Regions from separate parts of the Cellulomonas wangsupingiae genome, predicted to be linked through region 1. Evidence: predicted binding sites of a transcription regulator. Region 1 holds the regulator's gene; the other holds the start of a gene.
The links. The regulator LexA, encoded in region 1, represses DNA repair genes until DNA is damaged. The targets are predictions, from matches to a motif close to TCGAACANNTGTTCGA.
Positions count from the first base shown of each region.

Region 1 (7,887 bases):
CCCCGAGATCATCGTGCTCAACAAGGCCGACCTCGCCAGCCCGGAGGCGGTCGCCCGGCTCCGCTCGCGCGAGGTGCACTCGATCGTCGTCTCCGCGCACACCGGGGAGGGCATCGCCGAGCTCAGCGAGCTCATCGCCGACCAGCTCCCGCGCCCCGGCGTCCACGTGGACGTCGTCGTGCCGTACTCGCGCGGGGACCTCGTCAGCCGCGTGCACGAGCACGGCGACATCGACCACGAGGAGCACACGGCGGCGGGCACGCTGCTGCGCGCGCGGGTCGACGCCGGGCTGGCGGCCGAGCTCGAGGCGGCGTCCGCCGGCTCCTGACGGCCGGGTGCCCAGGTTCGCCTAGGGTCGTGGGGTGCTTCCCACCGACCTGGACCTGCTGCGCACCCCGGGTGCGCCGACGCTGCTGCCCGACGCGACCGCGGCGGTCGTCGCCGTCACGCGCACCGACCTCGAGGCGGACGCCTACCGGGGCGAGCTGTGGCTCGTGCCGCTCGACGGCAGCGGTGAGGGCACCGGCCGCGCGCGCCGGCTGACCCACGGCCACCGGGACAGCGCGCCCGAGGTGTCGCCGGACGGCCGCCTCGTCGCGTTCTGCCGGGCGCCGCTGACGGGCGGCCCGCCGCAGGTGCACGTGATGCCGCTGACGGGTGGTGAGCCGGTACGGCTGACCGACGCGCCGCTCGGTGCGGGCGACCCCCGGTGGTCGCCCGACGGGACGCGTCTCGCGTTCGTCGCGCGCGTCCCGCAGCACGGGCGGTACGTCCGCGACGCGGACCCCTCGGCCGAGGCCCCCCGGCACATCACGACGTTCGCCTACCGGTCCGACGGCGTGGGCTTCGTGCACGACCGCCCGCAGCACGTCCACGTCGTCGAGGTCCCCGCCGATCCCGCCGAGCTCACGTCGCCGCCCGCCGCGGTGGCGCTGACCTCCGGGGACGCCGAGGTCACAGGGCCGCGCTGGACCGCCGACGGCCTCGCCCTCGTCGCGCGGAGCACGCGCCACGCGGCCCGCGAGCACGACGTCCGGCGCGACGCCGTCCTCGTCGCCGCACCGCGCGACGCGGCGGGGCCCGCACCCGTCGTGGCGCTGACGGACGCCGACGCGGGCAGCACCCTGGCGGTCGACGCCGTGCTGCCGACGACGGACGTCCTGTGGCTGCTCGCGTCCGACCTGGGCCCGGACGGCACCGACACCGTCGCGAGCCTCACCGGGCTGTACCGCGTGCCGCTGACCGGCGCGGGGCACGCGACCCGCACCGCCGGCGTGCCGCAGCGCCTCACCGACGCCGAGCGCGTCGGGCTGGGCGGCGTGCTCGTGGCGTCCGGCGACGACGTGCTCGTCACGGTGGAGGACCGCGGCGCCGTCACGCTGGCACGCGTCGCACCCGACGGGACGACGACCGTCCTGCTGGAGGCGCCGCACGTCGTGCTCGGTGCCGCCGCGGTCGACGGCGACGGCGGGCCGCACGTCGTCGCCACCGCCGCGACGCCGACCTCCGCGGGGTCGGTGCTGGCCCTGGACGGCGGCCCGCGGGTCGTCGCGGACTGGTCCGCGCCGCTGCGCGCGACCGGCCGCACCGTCCTGCCGTCCGAGCTGACGGCGACCGCACCCGACGGGTACCCGGTGCACGGATGGCTGGCGCTGCCGGACGCCGCGCGGCACCCCGGCCCGCACCCCACGCTCCTGATGATCCACGGCGGCCCGTTCGCGCAGTACACGCACGCCCTGTTCGACGAGGTGCAGGTGCTCACGGACGCCGGGTACGCGGTGGTGCTCGGCAACCCCCGCGGCTCGTCGGGGTACGGCCGCTCGCACGGCCGGGCCATCCGGCGGGCCATGGGCACCGTCGACACCGACGACGTCCTCGCGCTGCTGGACGCGGCGCTCGACGGCCACGGCGACGTCCTCGACGCCGGCCGCGTGGGCGTCCTCGGCGGGTCCTACGGCGGCTACCTCACCGCGTGGCTCACGACGCGCACGGACCGGTTCGCCGCCGCCGTCGTCGAGCGCGGCTTCCTCGACCCGGTGAGCTTCACGGGGTCGTCCGACATCGGCTGGTGGTTCGGGCTGCAGTACGTCGGCGACCACGGCGTCGACGCGGACCTCGTGGCCGCGCAGTCGCCGATGGCGCACGTGGGCGCGGTGACGACACCGACGCTCGTGGTGCACTCCGAGCAGGACTGGCGCTGCCCGGTCGAGCAGGGCCAGCGCTGGTACGTCGAGCTGCGGCGGCGCGGCGTCCCCGCCGAGCTGCTCCTCTTCCCCGGCGAGGGGCACGAGCTGTCCCGCTCGGGACGGCCCTCGCACCGCCGTGCGCGGTTCGAGCACCTGCTGGCCTGGTGGGCGCGGCACCTGCCGGTCACCGTCTGACCGACGCGTCCCGGCCGCCGGGCGGCGGCCGGGACTCTCAGCGGGCGCGGCTACGCTGTCGCGGTGCCCGAGCCAGATCCGACGTCCGCCACCGACGTCGACGACGACGGGGCACGCCTCGCGCACGCGGCCGCCGAGGTCGACGAGCTGCTCGACCTGGCCGTCGGTGCGCTCGGCGGTGGGCGGCGCGACGGTCAGCACGCGATGGCCCAGGCCGTCGCGGACGCGCTGCGCACCGGCGAGCACCTGCTGGTGCAGGCCGGCACCGGGACGGGCAAGTCGCTCGGGTACCTGGTCCCGGCCGTGCGGCACGCCGTGCAGAACGACGAGCGCGTCGTCGTGTCCACCGCCACGCTCGCGCTGCAGCGCCAGGTGCTCACGCGCGACCTGCCGCTGGTCACCACGGCGCTCGGGTCACGCCTGCCGCGGCAGGCACAGATCGCCCTGCTCAAGGGCTGGCACAACTACCTCTGCGTGCACAAGGTCGCGGGCGGCTACCCCGAGGAGCAGGCCACGCTGTTCGACGTCCCCGAGCGCGCCGGGGCGGCGGACCACCCGCCGGTCGTCGAGGACGGGGACACGGTCCGCGAGACGCTCGGCGAGCAGGTCGTCCGGGCGCGGGAGTGGGCCGAGGAGACGGCGACGGGTGACCGCGACGAGCTGGTGCCCGGGGTCTCCGACCGCGCCTGGCGCCAGGTGTCGGTCACCGCGATGGAGTGCCTCGGCGGCGTGTGCCCGATGCTCGCCGAGTGCTTCCCCGAGGCCGCGCGGGCCCGGGCCCGCGCGGCGGACGTCGTCGTCACCAACCACGCGATGCTCGGCATCGCCGCCTCCGGCTCGCCCAACGTGCTGCCGGAGCACCAGGTGCTCGTCGTGGACGAGGCGCACGAGCTCGCCGACCGCGTCACCGCCCAGGCGACGGCGGAGCTGTCCCTGCCGACCGTCGAGCAGGCCGCGCGCCTCGCGCGGCGGCACGGCGGCGTGCCGACGACCGACCTCGACACGGCCGGCCAGCACCTCGCCTCGGTGATCGTGCCGCTGCCGGAGGGGCGGTTCCCCCGTGGCATGCCGGAGGACGTCCGCCTCGCGGTCGCCGCGGTCCGGGACGCCGCGCGCACGCTGCTGACGGCCCTCAAGCCCGAGGCCGGGTCCCGCGACGCGGGCGACGGCGGCCGCAAGATGGCGGCGTCCGCGATGCTCGCGCTGTTCGAGGTCGCCGAGCGCATGGCCGCCGACCCGGAGCAGAACGCGTCGACCGTCCTGTGGTGCGCACGGAGCGAGGACCGCCGCGGCATGACGACGACCCGCCTGCACGCGGCACCGCTCGCGGTGGCGGGCCTGGTGCGGACGAACCTGCTGACCGGGCGCACCGGGGTGCTCACGTCGGCGACGCTCACGCTCGGGGGGTCGTTCGACGCGGCGGCACGCTCGGTGGGTCTCGCGCTCAGGCCGGACGCCGCTCCCGTCGGGCCGGTGGCGATCGCCACGTCCGACACCGCCGCCCCGGCCGCGACGCCGCGCGGCGACGACGTGCTGCGGTGGCGCGGCCTCGACGTCGGCAGCCCGTTCGACTACCCCCGGCAGGGGATCTGCTACGTCGCGCGCCGCCTGCCGCCGCCGGGACGCGAGCCGGCCACCGACGCGCAGCTCGACGAGATCGCCACGCTGGTCGAGGCCGCGGGCGGCCGGACGCTCGGCCTGTTCACGTCCCGCCGGGCGGCGACCGTGGCGGCCGAGGCGATGCGGGAGCGGCTCGACGTCCCCGTCCTCCTGCAGGGTGACGACCAGCTCCCGTCCCTCGTCGAGCGCTTCGCGGCCGACGAGCCCACGTGCCTGTTCGGGACGCTGTCGCTCTGGCAGGGCGTGGACGTGCCCGGGCCGGCCTGCCGGCTCGTGATCATCGACCGCATCCCGTTCCCGCGTCCCGACGACCCGGTGCGCTCGGCGCGGTCCGACGCCGTCGCCGCGGCCGGGGGCAACGGCTTCATGTCGGTGGCGGCCACCCACGCGGCGTTGCTCCTCGCGCAGGGGGCGGGACGTCTCGTGCGCTCGGGGAAGGACCGTGGCGTCGTCGCCGTGCTGGACCCGCGCCTCGCGACCGCCCGGTACGGCGAGTACCTGCAGCGGTCCATGCCGCCGTTCTGGCGGACCACGGACCGTGACGCCGTCCTCGCCGCGCTGCGCCGCCTGGCGGGTTCGGACTAGCCTCGTGATCGGGGCGTGCCGGACCGGGCGGGTCTGCCTCGGTTCCGCGTTCGACGCCCGTGACGAGGGGAAACGACCATGGCCGAAGCCATCGAGGGCGACGAGCTCGCCCTCAGCCCGTCGCCGTCCGTGCCACGGCGCACGTCCAAGCTCGGCATCGTCGGCGCCGGGGCGGTGGGTTCGACGATGGCCTACGCCGCGCTCATGCGCGGTGCGGCCCGCACGGTCGCCCTGCTCGACGTCAACCGCGCGAAGGTCGACGCCGAGGTGCTCGACCTCTCGCACGGGATCCAGTTCACGTCGATGGCGGAGGTCATCGGCTCGGACGACGCGGCGGTGATGGCCGACTGCGACGTCATCATGTTCACGGCCGGTGCCAAGCAGAAGCCCGGGCAGTCGCGCCTCGACCTCGCCGAGGCCACCATCTCGCTCGTCCGCAAGGTGCTGCCGGGCCTCGTGGAGGTCGCACCGAACGCGGTGTACGTCATGGTGACCAACCCGGTGGACGTCGTGACGTACGCCGCGCTGCAGATCTCCGGGCTGCCCCCCTCGCAGCTGTTCGGCTCGGGCACCGTGCTCGACTCCTCGCGCCTGCGCTACCTCATCGCACGCCACACGGGGGTCGCGGTGCAGAACGTGCACGCGTACGTGGCCGGCGAGCACGGCGACACCGAGCTGCCCCTGTGGAGCTCGGCGACGATCGGCGCGGTCCCGATCCTCGAGTGGGAGGGGACCGGCGGCAACGGGCCCCTGACCCGCGAGGTGCGCGACTCCATCGCCCGCGAGGTGGTCGAGTCGGCCTACCGCATCATCGAGGGCAAGGGGGCGACGAACTACGCGATCGCACTGGCGGGGTCCCGCATCATCGAGGCGGTGCTCAAGGACGAGCGCCGGATCCTCCCGGTCTCCTCGCTGCTGGACAACTACCTCGGCATCTCGGACGTGTGCCTGAGCGTGCCGTCGATCGTCGGGTCCTCGGGCGTGCTCGAGCGCCTGGAGGTGCCGATGTCGTCCGACGAGATCACGGGCATGCGTCGTTCGGCGCAGGCGGTGCGCTCGGTCGCCCGGCGCTTCGGCTTCTGACCGCGGCGGTGCACGGGGGCGGTGCGGTGCGACCGCCCGCCCCCGTTCCCGTGGTGGACCGTCCGTCAGCGGCGCCGCCGCGCCTCGACGAGTCCGCCGTGCAGGGTGGTCGCCCTGCAGGGTGCTCGCCGGGGGCGCCGTGCGCCGACCGGGTCACAGGCTGCGCAGCACGCTCACGACCCGGCCCAGGACCGTGGCGCCGTCGCCGTCGATGGGCGCGTACGCCGGGTTGTGGGGCAGCAGCCAGACGTGCCCGTCGGCGCGCTTGAAGGTCTTGACCGTCGCCTCGCCGTCGATCATGGCGGCGACGATCTCACCGTTCTCGGCCACGGGCTGGCGGCGCACCACGACCCAGTCGCCGTCGCAGATGGCGGCGTCGATCATCGAGTCCCCGGCCACCTTGAGCAGGAAGAGGTCGCCCTCGCCGACGAGCTGGCGCGGCAGGGGGAAGACGTCCTCCACGACCTGCTCGGCGAGGATCGGCCCGCCCGCGGCGATGCGACCGACCACGGGGACGTACGACGGGGCGGGGGAGTTGTCCCGCTCCGGGGCGTCCGGGTCGAGCAGCGGCGCGCCGGACCGCGACGCCCACGGCGCGACCGAGCGCGCGTCGTCGGGCTGCACGACCTCGATGGCGCGCGGCCGGTTCGGGTCCCGGCGCAGGTAGCCCTTGCGCTCGAGCGACGTCAGCTGGTGCTTGACGCTGGACGGGCTGGTGAGACCGACGGCGTCACCGATCTCCCGCATGCTCGGCGGGTAGCCGCGCTGCTCCACGGAGGCGCGCACGGTCTCCAGCACGAGCCGCTGGCGCGTCGTCAGGCCGTCGCCGGGGACCTCCTCGACCTCCGCGGGCGCGCCCGCGGGCGCCCCGTGCGGTCTGCGTGCCTGCATCGTCGAGCCGTCCTGCACGTCCACTGCGCCTCCTGCCGTCGGTCCGTCGCGAAGCCCGTCGGGGACCCGCGCGTCGTGGAGCACCCTGCGCCGCCCGTCCCGGCCGGCCGGTGACCGGTCGGGCGGCTCGCCGCCGGGTCGGCCGCGGACGGCCTCGTCGGAGCGATGTCGGTGGTCGGTGGTGCACTCGTCGCAGCACTCACCCTAGGGGTGCGGGGTGGGCGGATCAAACACCTGTTCGAGCGTGTCTCGACGGATGTCGGCCGGCTCTGGTAGACATCGTACAGATGTTCGACGAACATGTGTTCGACGGGCGAGGCTTCGGAAGGTGCTGGTGGTCGCCGCGGCGACAGCGGCGGCCGGACGGGCGAGGAGAGGAGCACGACATGAGCGCGACTTCGATCGCACCGCGGGTGCACGGAACGGGCCGTACTGCCGCTGCACCTTCTGGCGTGGCGCGCGGTGCTCGTGCGGTGCCGGCCGCGGGCCCGCTGCGGCTCACCGCCCGTGGTCGCGCCGTCGTGTGGCTGCTCGGGCTGGTGCTCGCCGGTGGCGTCGGGGGAGCGGCCGCGTCCGCGTACGCCGACGGGCCGACCGCGGCGACCGAGGTGCGACGCGTGGTCGTCGCGCCGGGTGACACGCTGTGGGCGATCGCCGCGGACGTGGCGGCCCCGGGCGAGGACGTGCGCGACGTCGTGCTGGAGCTCATGGCGCTCAACGAGCTGCCGTCGGGCGGCCTCCAGGCCGGCGCGACGATCGTGGTGCCCGTCGCCTGAGGCCCCGTCGTCCGGTGGGCGGCCCGGCCCGGAGGCGCGGACGTCCCAGACGCGACGTCGCCGGGGTGCGTGTTGCGGCGGCGCGCGCGACGGCCTAGCGTCGCCTGCGTCCGCGCGTCCACGACGTGCGGCCGCCGTCCGACGCCATGCCGAGAGGTCCGTTGTGCACTGTCCGTTCTGCCGGCACCCGGACTCCCGTGTCGTCGACTCCCGCACGTCCGACGATGGGTCGTCGATCCGCCGACGCCGGCAGTGCCCGAGCTGCCACCGTCGCTTCACCACCATCGAGACGGCGAGCCTGTCGGTCGTGAAGCGGTCCGGTGCGACCGAGCCGTTCAGCCGCGAGAAGATCGCCAACGGCGTCCGCAAGGCCTGCCAGGGTCGGCCCGTGAGCGAGGACGACCTCGCGCTGCTGGCCCAGAAGGTCGAGGAGACGCTGCGGACCGCGGGCTCCGCCGAGATCGACGCGTACGAGATCGGCTTGGCGATCCTGGGCCCGCTGCGCGACCTCGACGAGGTCGCCTACCTGCGGTTCGCGAGCGTCTACCAGG
Region 1 is NZ_CP101989.1:1,719,032-1,726,918, forward strand. It holds gene hflX (GTPase HflX) at 1-328, shown strand, start outside; gene NP075_RS07990 (S9 family peptidase) at 363-2,381, shown strand; gene NP075_RS07995 (ATP-dependent DNA helicase) at 2,445-4,586, shown strand; gene NP075_RS08000 (L-lactate dehydrogenase) at 4,665-5,669, shown strand; gene lexA (transcriptional repressor LexA) at 5,823-6,560, opposite strand; gene NP075_RS08010 (LysM peptidoglycan-binding domain-containing protein) at 6,947-7,336, shown strand; gene nrdR (transcriptional regulator NrdR) at 7,500-7,887, shown strand, end outside.

Region 2 (7,887 bases), 470 kb from region 1:
GGCGGCTACCGCTACCACGGGACGAAGATCTTCACGTCCCTCTCGCCGGTGTGGACCCGGCTCGCCACGTTCGGGCTCGACGACTCCGACCCCGACGACCCGCGCCTCGTGCACGGCGTCGTCGCGCGCGAGGACGGCGGCGTGCAGGCCCGCGACGACTGGGACACCCTCGGCATGCGGGCCACGCAGTCGGCGACCACCGTGCTCGACGGCGCGTACGCACCAGCAGGCCGCGTGTACCGCCGGCTGCCCCCGGGCCCGTCCGCGGACTCGTTCGTCTTCGCGCTGTTCGCCGTCTTCGAGACGCTGCTCGCGGCCGTGTACACCGGGATCGGACGGCGCGCGCTCGAGCTCGGGGTGGCGCACGCCCGCCGGCGCACGTCGTTCAAGCACGACGGACGCTCCTACGCGCAGGATCCCGACATCCGCTGGCGCATCGCCGACGCCGCCCTGGCCCAGGACGGTGCCGAGCTCCAGGTGTTCGCGCTGGCGCGGGACGTCGACGAGCAGGTCGACCACGGCACGCGCTGGTTCGCCCAGCTCGTGGGGCTCAAGGTGCGTGCGACGGAGACGGCACGCGTCGTCGTGGACCTCGCCCTGCGCGTGTCGGGCGGTGGCGCCTACTTCACGGGCAGCGAGCTGGCACGGCTGTACCGCGACGTGCTCGCGGGCATCTACCACCCCTCCGACGACGAGTCGGCGCACGCGACGGTCGCGACGTCGGTGCTGGGCCCGCCGGAGGGCTGACGCTCACCAGCCGCGGGCGGCCCACTGCGGCAGCGCGGGGCGCTGCGCGCCCAGCGTGGTGTCGTCGCCGTGCCCCGGGTACACCCAGGTGTCGTCGCGGTACCGGTCGAAGACGCGCGAGGTGACGTCGCCCAGGAGTCGGCCGAACCTGGCGACGTCGCCGCCGGTCGCGCCGACGCCCCCGGGGAACAGCGAGTCACCGGTGAACAGGTGCACCCGGCCGGGCACGGCGCCCGGTGCGTCGGCAGCCGGCGGCTCGGTCAGGGCGAGGGCGACCGACCCGGGCGTGTGCCCGCGCAGCGCGACCACGTCGAGCACCAGCCGCCCGACGGAGATCGTGTCGCCGTGCGCCAGCCGCGTGCCCACCGCGCACCCCGTGGCCTGCTCCACGGCGTCCGCGTCGTCCTCGCCGGCCGCGACCGCCGCACCCGTCCGCGCCACGAGCGGTGCGAGCGCGCCCAGGTGGTCGCCGTGCCGGTGGGTGACGACGACGGTGTCGAGCCGGCCCGCGGCGGACCCCTCGCGCACCAGCGCGAGCAGACGGTCCGGGTCGGCCGGTGCGTCCACGAGCAGCTGCGCACCCGAGCGTCGGCACGTCACGAGGTACGCGGCGTTGTCCATCGGCCCGACGGACGCCTTGCGGATCTCCGCGGCGCCGAGCAGGCGCACGTCGCTCGCACCCCCAGGGCGCACGCGGCCGGTGTAGCCGTCGTTCACCGCGCACCCGCCACCGTGGTCGCCTCGGCGCGTGCCACCGCGAGGCGGTGGCTGTGCGCCGCACGCACGAGCGCGAGGTGGGACAGGGCCTGCGGCACGTTGCCGGCCATGCGGCGCTCCCAGGGGTCGTACTGCTCCGCCAGCAGGCCGACGTCGTTCGCAAGGGGGACGACCGCGTCGAGCACCTGCGCAGCCCCGGCGACGTCGTCCCCGCGGGCGAGCGCGTCGGCGAGCCAGAACGAGCAGGCCAGGAACGGTGCCTCCGCGCCCGCCAGCCCGTCGTCCGTGCGGGACGTGCGGTACCGCAGCAGCAGGCCGGGGGCCACCTCGAGCTCCTCGCGGATCGCCGCCACCGTCCCGCGGACGTGGGGTCCGTCTGCCGGCAGGAAGCCGACGTGGACCAGCTGCAGGAGCGACGCGTCGGTGTGCGTCGCCCCGTAGTGCTGGACGAACGTGCCGCGCTCGGCGTCCCACCCGTGCGCGAGGACGTCGTCACGGATGTCCTGGCGGACCTGCCGCCACCGCTCGACCGGCCCGGGCAGGTCGTGGGTCTCCACGGCGTGGACCGCACGGTCGAGCGCCGCCCAGGCCATGATCTTGGAGTGGGTGAAGTGCTGCGGTCGCCCGCGCACCTCCCAGATCCCGCGGTCCGGCTCGTGCCAGGCCGCGGCCAGGTCGTCGACGAGCCGGCGCTGCAGCGACCACGAGCCGGCCGTCTCGGACAGCCCCGTGTCGCGCGCCATCGCCAGGGCGGACATGACCTCGCCCAGCACGTCGTGCTGGACCTGGCCGACGGCGTCGTTGCCGAGGCGCACGGGACGTGACCCGGCGTAGCCGGGCAGGTGGTCGAGGCGGGTCTCCGGCAGCCGGCGGCTCCCGTCGAGCCGGTACATGATCTGCAGGTCCTCGGGCTCGCCCGCGACGGCGCGCTCGAGCCAGTCGCGCCACTGCGTCGCCTCGTCACGGAACCCCTGCTCCAGCAGCGCCTCGAGCGTGAGCGCCGCGTCGCGCAGCCAGCAGTAGCGGTAGTCCCAGTTGCGCTCGCCGCCGAACGTCTCGGGCAGCGACGTCGTCGGTGCGGCGACGATGCCGCCCGTGGTGACGTCGGAGAGCATCCGCAGGACCAGCAGGGAGCGGATCACGGCCTCGCGGTACGGGCCGTCGTACGTGCAGCCGCGTGCCCACGCCCCCCACGCGACGGCCGTGGCGTCGACCCGGTCGGGCACGGACAGCCGTGGCGGGACCGGCTCCCAGGAGTGCACCCACGTCATCGACAGCTCGACGCTCTCGCCGGCGTGCAGGGTGAAGCGGTCACGGTGCCGGTGGTCGTCGGCCTGCGGCAGCCGGTCGCCCCGCAGGACGACGGAGTCGGGGCCGGCGACCGCGCGGATCGAGTCGCAGCCGTCGGCGTCGGTGTCGTGGCGCACCCACGGCACGACGGCGCCGTAGCCGAACCGCACGACCCACTCGTGCTCGACCTCGACCTCGCCGTCCGTGCACTCCACGCGGCGCACGATGTCGGCCCGGCCGTCGCCCAGCGGCATGGCCTCCGTGGCCACCGCGGTGCCCCGGGCGCTGCGGTAGGTCGTCTCGAGGACGAACGAGTCGCGACGGTACCGGCGCGTGACCTCGGTGGCGTCGCGGACGGTGAGCAGCCAGCGGCCGTGCTCGGGGGTCCCGAGCAGGGCGGCGAAGCACGCGTCGGAGTCGAACCGCGGCAGGCACAGCCAGTCGACCGAGCCACGCCGGGAGACCAGCGCGGCGGTGTGCCCGTCCCCGAGCACGGCGTACTCCTCGAGGGGCACCTGGCAGCCGAGGAGGCCGGGGGCGGGGCCGCGGTCGTCGGAGGGCGGGGCTGCGGGCGGGATCATCGCGACCAGCATGACGCGCTCGCGGTGCCCCCGCCCGACGATGGGCGGGCGCGGCGTGCCGGCACCGCCCGAGGGTCGAACACCTGTGCGACTGTCGGTGGTCCGACGTAGACTCGTCCGCTGTGACCGAACCACTGTCCGACCGCCTCGTGATCCGCGGGGCGCGCGAGCACAACCTGCGCAACGTCGACCTCGACCTTCCTCGTGACGCGCTGATCGCGTTCACCGGGCTGTCCGGCTCCGGCAAGTCCTCGTTGGCGTTCGACACGATCTTCGCGGAGGGGCAGCGGCGGTACGTCGAGTCGCTGTCCGCCTACGCGCGCCAGTTCCTGGGCCAGATGGACAAGCCGGACGTCGACTTCATCGAAGGGCTGTCGCCGGCCGTGTCGATCGACCAGAAGTCGACGAACCGCAACCCGCGCTCGACCGTGGGCACGATCACCGAGGTCTACGACTACCTGCGCCTGCTCTTCGCCCGCGCCGGCACGCAGCACTGCCCGGTGTGCGGCGAGCGTGTCACGGCCCAGACTCCCCAGCAGATCGTCGACCGGCTCCTCGAGCTGCCCGAGGGCACGCGCTACCAGGTGCTCGCGCCCGTCGTGCGCGGCCGCAAGGGGGAGTACGCCGACCTGTTCCGCGAGCTGCAGGGCAAGGGGTTCTCGCGTGCGCGGGTGGACGGTGAGGTCGTGCAGCTCGCGTCGCCGCCGGCGCTGGAGAAGAAGCTCAAGCACGACATCGAGGTCGTCGTCGACCGCCTGGTCGCACGCGACGGCGTCCAGCGCCGGCTGACCGACTCGGTCGAGACCGCGCTCGGCCTGGCCGACGGCCTGCTGGTCGTCGAGCTCGTCGACGCCGACGCCGACGACCCGCAGCGGGAGCGCCGGTTCTCCGAGAAGCGGGCCTGCCCCAACGACCACGTCCTCACGCTCGAGGAGGTCGAGCCGCGGACGTTCTCGTTCAACGCGCCGTACGGTGCGTGCCCCGAGTGCACCGGCATCGGCTCGCGTCTCGAGGTCGACCCGGACCTCGTCGTCCCCGACGACGAGCTCTCGCTCGCGCAGGGTGCGGTGGCGCCGTGGGCGCAGACGTCGTCCGAGTACTTCCAGCGGGTCCTGACGGCGCTCGCCGCCGACCTCGGGTTCTCGATGGACACGCCGTGGCGTGCGCTGCCGAAGCGCGCACGGGACGCCGTGCTGCACGGGCAGAACCACGAGGTGCACGTCCGCTACCGCAACCGGTGGGGCCGTGAGCGGCAGTACTCGACGGGCTTCGAGGGTGTCATCACCTTCCTCCAGCGCCGCCACGCCGAGACGGACTCGGACTGGAGCAAGGAGAAGTACGAGGCCTACATGCGCGAGGTGCCGTGCCCCGCGTGCGACGGCACCCGGCTGAAGCCCGAGGTCCTCGCGGTCAAGATCGGTGGGCGCTCGATCGCGGACGTGTGCGCGCTGCCCATCGACGAGGCCCGCACGTTCATCGACGGTCTGCAGCTCGGTGAGCGCGAGCGGGCGATCGCCGCCCAGGTGATCAAGGAGATCCAGGCGCGCCTGGGCTTCCTGCTCGACGTGGGGCTGGACTACCTGTCGCTCATGCGTCCGGCCGCGACGCTGTCGGGCGGGGAGGCGCAGCGCATCCGTCTCGCGACGCAGATCGGTTCGGGGCTGGTGGGCGTCCTGTACGTGCTCGACGAGCCGTCGATCGGTCTGCACCAGCGCGACAACCGCCGGCTGATCGACACGCTCACCCGCCTGCGTGACCTGGGCAACACGCTCATCGTCGTCGAGCACGACGAGGACACGATCCGGACCGCGGACTGGATCGTCGACATCGGGCCCGGGGCCGGCGAGCACGGCGGCCGGGTGGTGCACTCCGGCGACCTCGACGGCCTGCTGGCGTCGACCGAGTCCGTCACCGGTGCGTACCTGTCGGGGCGCCGCTCGATCCCCATGCCGGCGCAGCGCCGGCCGGTCGACCGGTCGCGTCAGGTGACGGTGGTGGGTGCGCGGGAGAACAACCTGCGGGGGATCGACGTCTCGTTCCCGCTGGGTGTGCTCACGGCGGTCACCGGGGTCTCGGGGTCGGGCAAGTCCACGCTCGTCAACTCGATCCTGTACACGGTGATGGCGAACGAGCTCAACGGCGCGCGCCAGGTGGCGGGGCGTCACCGGCGTGTCACGGGCCTGGACCAGCTCGACAAGGTGGTGCACGTCGACCAGGGCCCGATCGGCCGGACGCCGCGCTCCAACCCGGCCACCTACACCGGTGTGTGGGACCACGTGCGCAAGCTGTTCGCCGAGACGACCGAGGCGAAGGTGCGCGGCTACACGCCCGGGCGGTTCTCGTTCAACGTCAAGGGCGGGCGCTGCGAGGCGTGCTCCGGCGACGGCACGCTGAAGATCGAGATGAACTTCCTGCCCGACGTGTACGTCCCGTGCGAGGTGTGCCACGGGGCGCGGTACAACCGCGAGACGCTCGAGGTGCACTTCAAGGGCAAGACCGTCGCCGACGTCCTGGCCATGCCGATCGAGGAGGCCGCGGGGTTCTTCGCGGCGGTGCCCGCGATCTCGCGCCACCTGAGCACCCTCGTCGACGTCGGTCTCGGCTACGTGCGCCTCGGGCAGCCGGCGCCGACGCTCTCGGGCGGTGAGGCGCAGCGCGTCAAGCTCGCCGCCGAGCTGCAGCGGCGCTCGACCGGCCGCACGATCTACGTGCTGGACGAGCCGACGACCGGGCTGCACTTCGAGGACATCCGCAAGCTGCTCGGCGTCCTGCAGTCGCTGGTCGACAAGGGCAACACCGTGCTGGTGATCGAGCACAACCTCGACGTCATCAAGAACGCCGACTGGGTCGTCGACATGGGCCCCGAGGGCGGGTCCGGCGGCGGCACGGTGGTCGCCGAGGGGACGCCGGAGCACGTCGCCGCCGTCCCCGAGAGCCACACCGGGCGGTTCCTCGCCGAGGTGCTGGAGCCCGAGGCGGAACGCGTCAGCGTCCCGGCGTGACGGCCGGCCGCCGGCGCGGCGGGACGCGTCAGACGGCCGGCTGCTGCTCGACCGTGACGGCGCCGGGCGTGACCCGGACCGTGAAGTTGACGGAGCGCGCGATGAAGCAGTGCTCGTGCGCCCGGTGGTGGAGGTCCGCCAGCAGCTCGGGAGCGACGACGGTGCCGCCCTCGGTGGTCGTGCCGCGCACCTGCACCTGGGGGCGCAGCACCACCTCCGTGAACTGCCCGTTCCCGGCGGCCTCGATGCGCATCGTCCCCGACGCCGCGTCCTGGTAGCCGACGACCACGACCCCGGCGGCGGCGGCCAGGTGCAGGAACCAGAGCATGTGGCACTGCGCGAGGGCGCCGACCAGGAGGTCCTCCGGCGACCAGCGGTTCGGGTCGCCCCGGAAGTGCGGGTCGGACGTGCCGGGCAGCGGCGGCTTGGCGCCCGAGGTCAGCGTGTGGTCGCGGCCGTACGACGTGTAGGTCGCCGTGCCGGCGTCGCCCGCACCGGTCCACGTGAGGTCGACGGAGTACTGGTGCAGCAGCTGTGCCATGGACAGACCCTAGTGGTGCGCGTCACAGCGTGAGGTGCGTACCCCCCGGGAGCCCGGGCGCGGGAACGGGTCTGTCGGTCACCCGACATAGGCTCGGAGGCATGGCCGATCCCGCGACCTACCGACCCGCGCCGGGTGAGATCCCGGACGCCCCGGGCGTCTACCGGTTCCGGGACGAGCACGGCCGCGTCATCTACGTCGGCAAGGCCAAGAGCCTGCGCAACCGGCTCAACAGCTACTTCCAGGACATCGGCGGGCTGCACCCGCGCACGCAGCAGATGGTCACCACGGCGGCATCGGTGCAGTGGACGGTCGTCGGCACCGAGGTCGAGGCCCTGGCGCTGGAGTTCACCTGGATCAAGGAGTTCGACCCGCGGTTCAACGTCAAGTACCGCGACGACAAGTCGTACCCGTACCTGGCGGTGACGATGGCCGACGAGGTGCCCCGTGTGCAGGTCATGCGCGGCGCGAAGCGACGAGGGACCCGCTACTTCGGGCCCTACGCCCACGCGTGGGCGATCCGGGAGACCGTCGACCTGCTGCTGCGCGTCTTCCCGGTGCGCACCTGCTCGGCCGGGGTCTTCAAGCGTGCCCGGCAGCAGGGCCGGCCGTGCCTGCTGGGCTACATCGACAAGTGCTCCGCGCCGTGCGTGGGCCGCATCGGCGTCGACGAGCACCACCAGCTCGCGCAGGACTTCTGCGACTTCATGGCGGGCGACACGGCGCGGTTCACGCGCAGGCTCACGCAGGCCATGAAGGCGGCCGCCGCGGAGCTCGACTACGAGCGCGCCGCGCGGCTGCGCGACGACATCGCGACGCTCGAGAAGGCCACCGAGCGCAACGCGGTCGTGCTGTCCGACGGGACCGACGCCGACGTGTTCGCTCTCGCGGGGGACGAGCTGGAGGCGGCGGTCCAGGTCTTCCACGTGCGCGACGGGCGGATCCGCGGTCAGCGTGGCTGGGTCGTCGAGAAGGTCGAGGACCTGGACGACGCCGCGCTCGTGGAGCA
Region 2 is NZ_CP101989.1:2,190,886-2,198,772, reverse strand. It holds gene NP075_RS10215 (acyl-CoA dehydrogenase family protein) at 1-747, shown strand, start outside; gene NP075_RS10210 (MBL fold metallo-hydrolase) at 751-1,464, opposite strand; gene NP075_RS10205 (glycoside hydrolase family 15 protein) at 1,461-3,335, opposite strand; gene uvrA (excinuclease ABC subunit UvrA) at 3,470-6,337, shown strand; gene NP075_RS10195 (OsmC family protein) at 6,366-6,878, opposite strand; gene uvrC (excinuclease ABC subunit UvrC) at 6,980-7,887, shown strand, end outside.
Region 2: uvrA (excinuclease ABC subunit UvrA) is a predicted target of LexA. The motif match lies at 3,411-3,426, and genes of this name have one in related genera.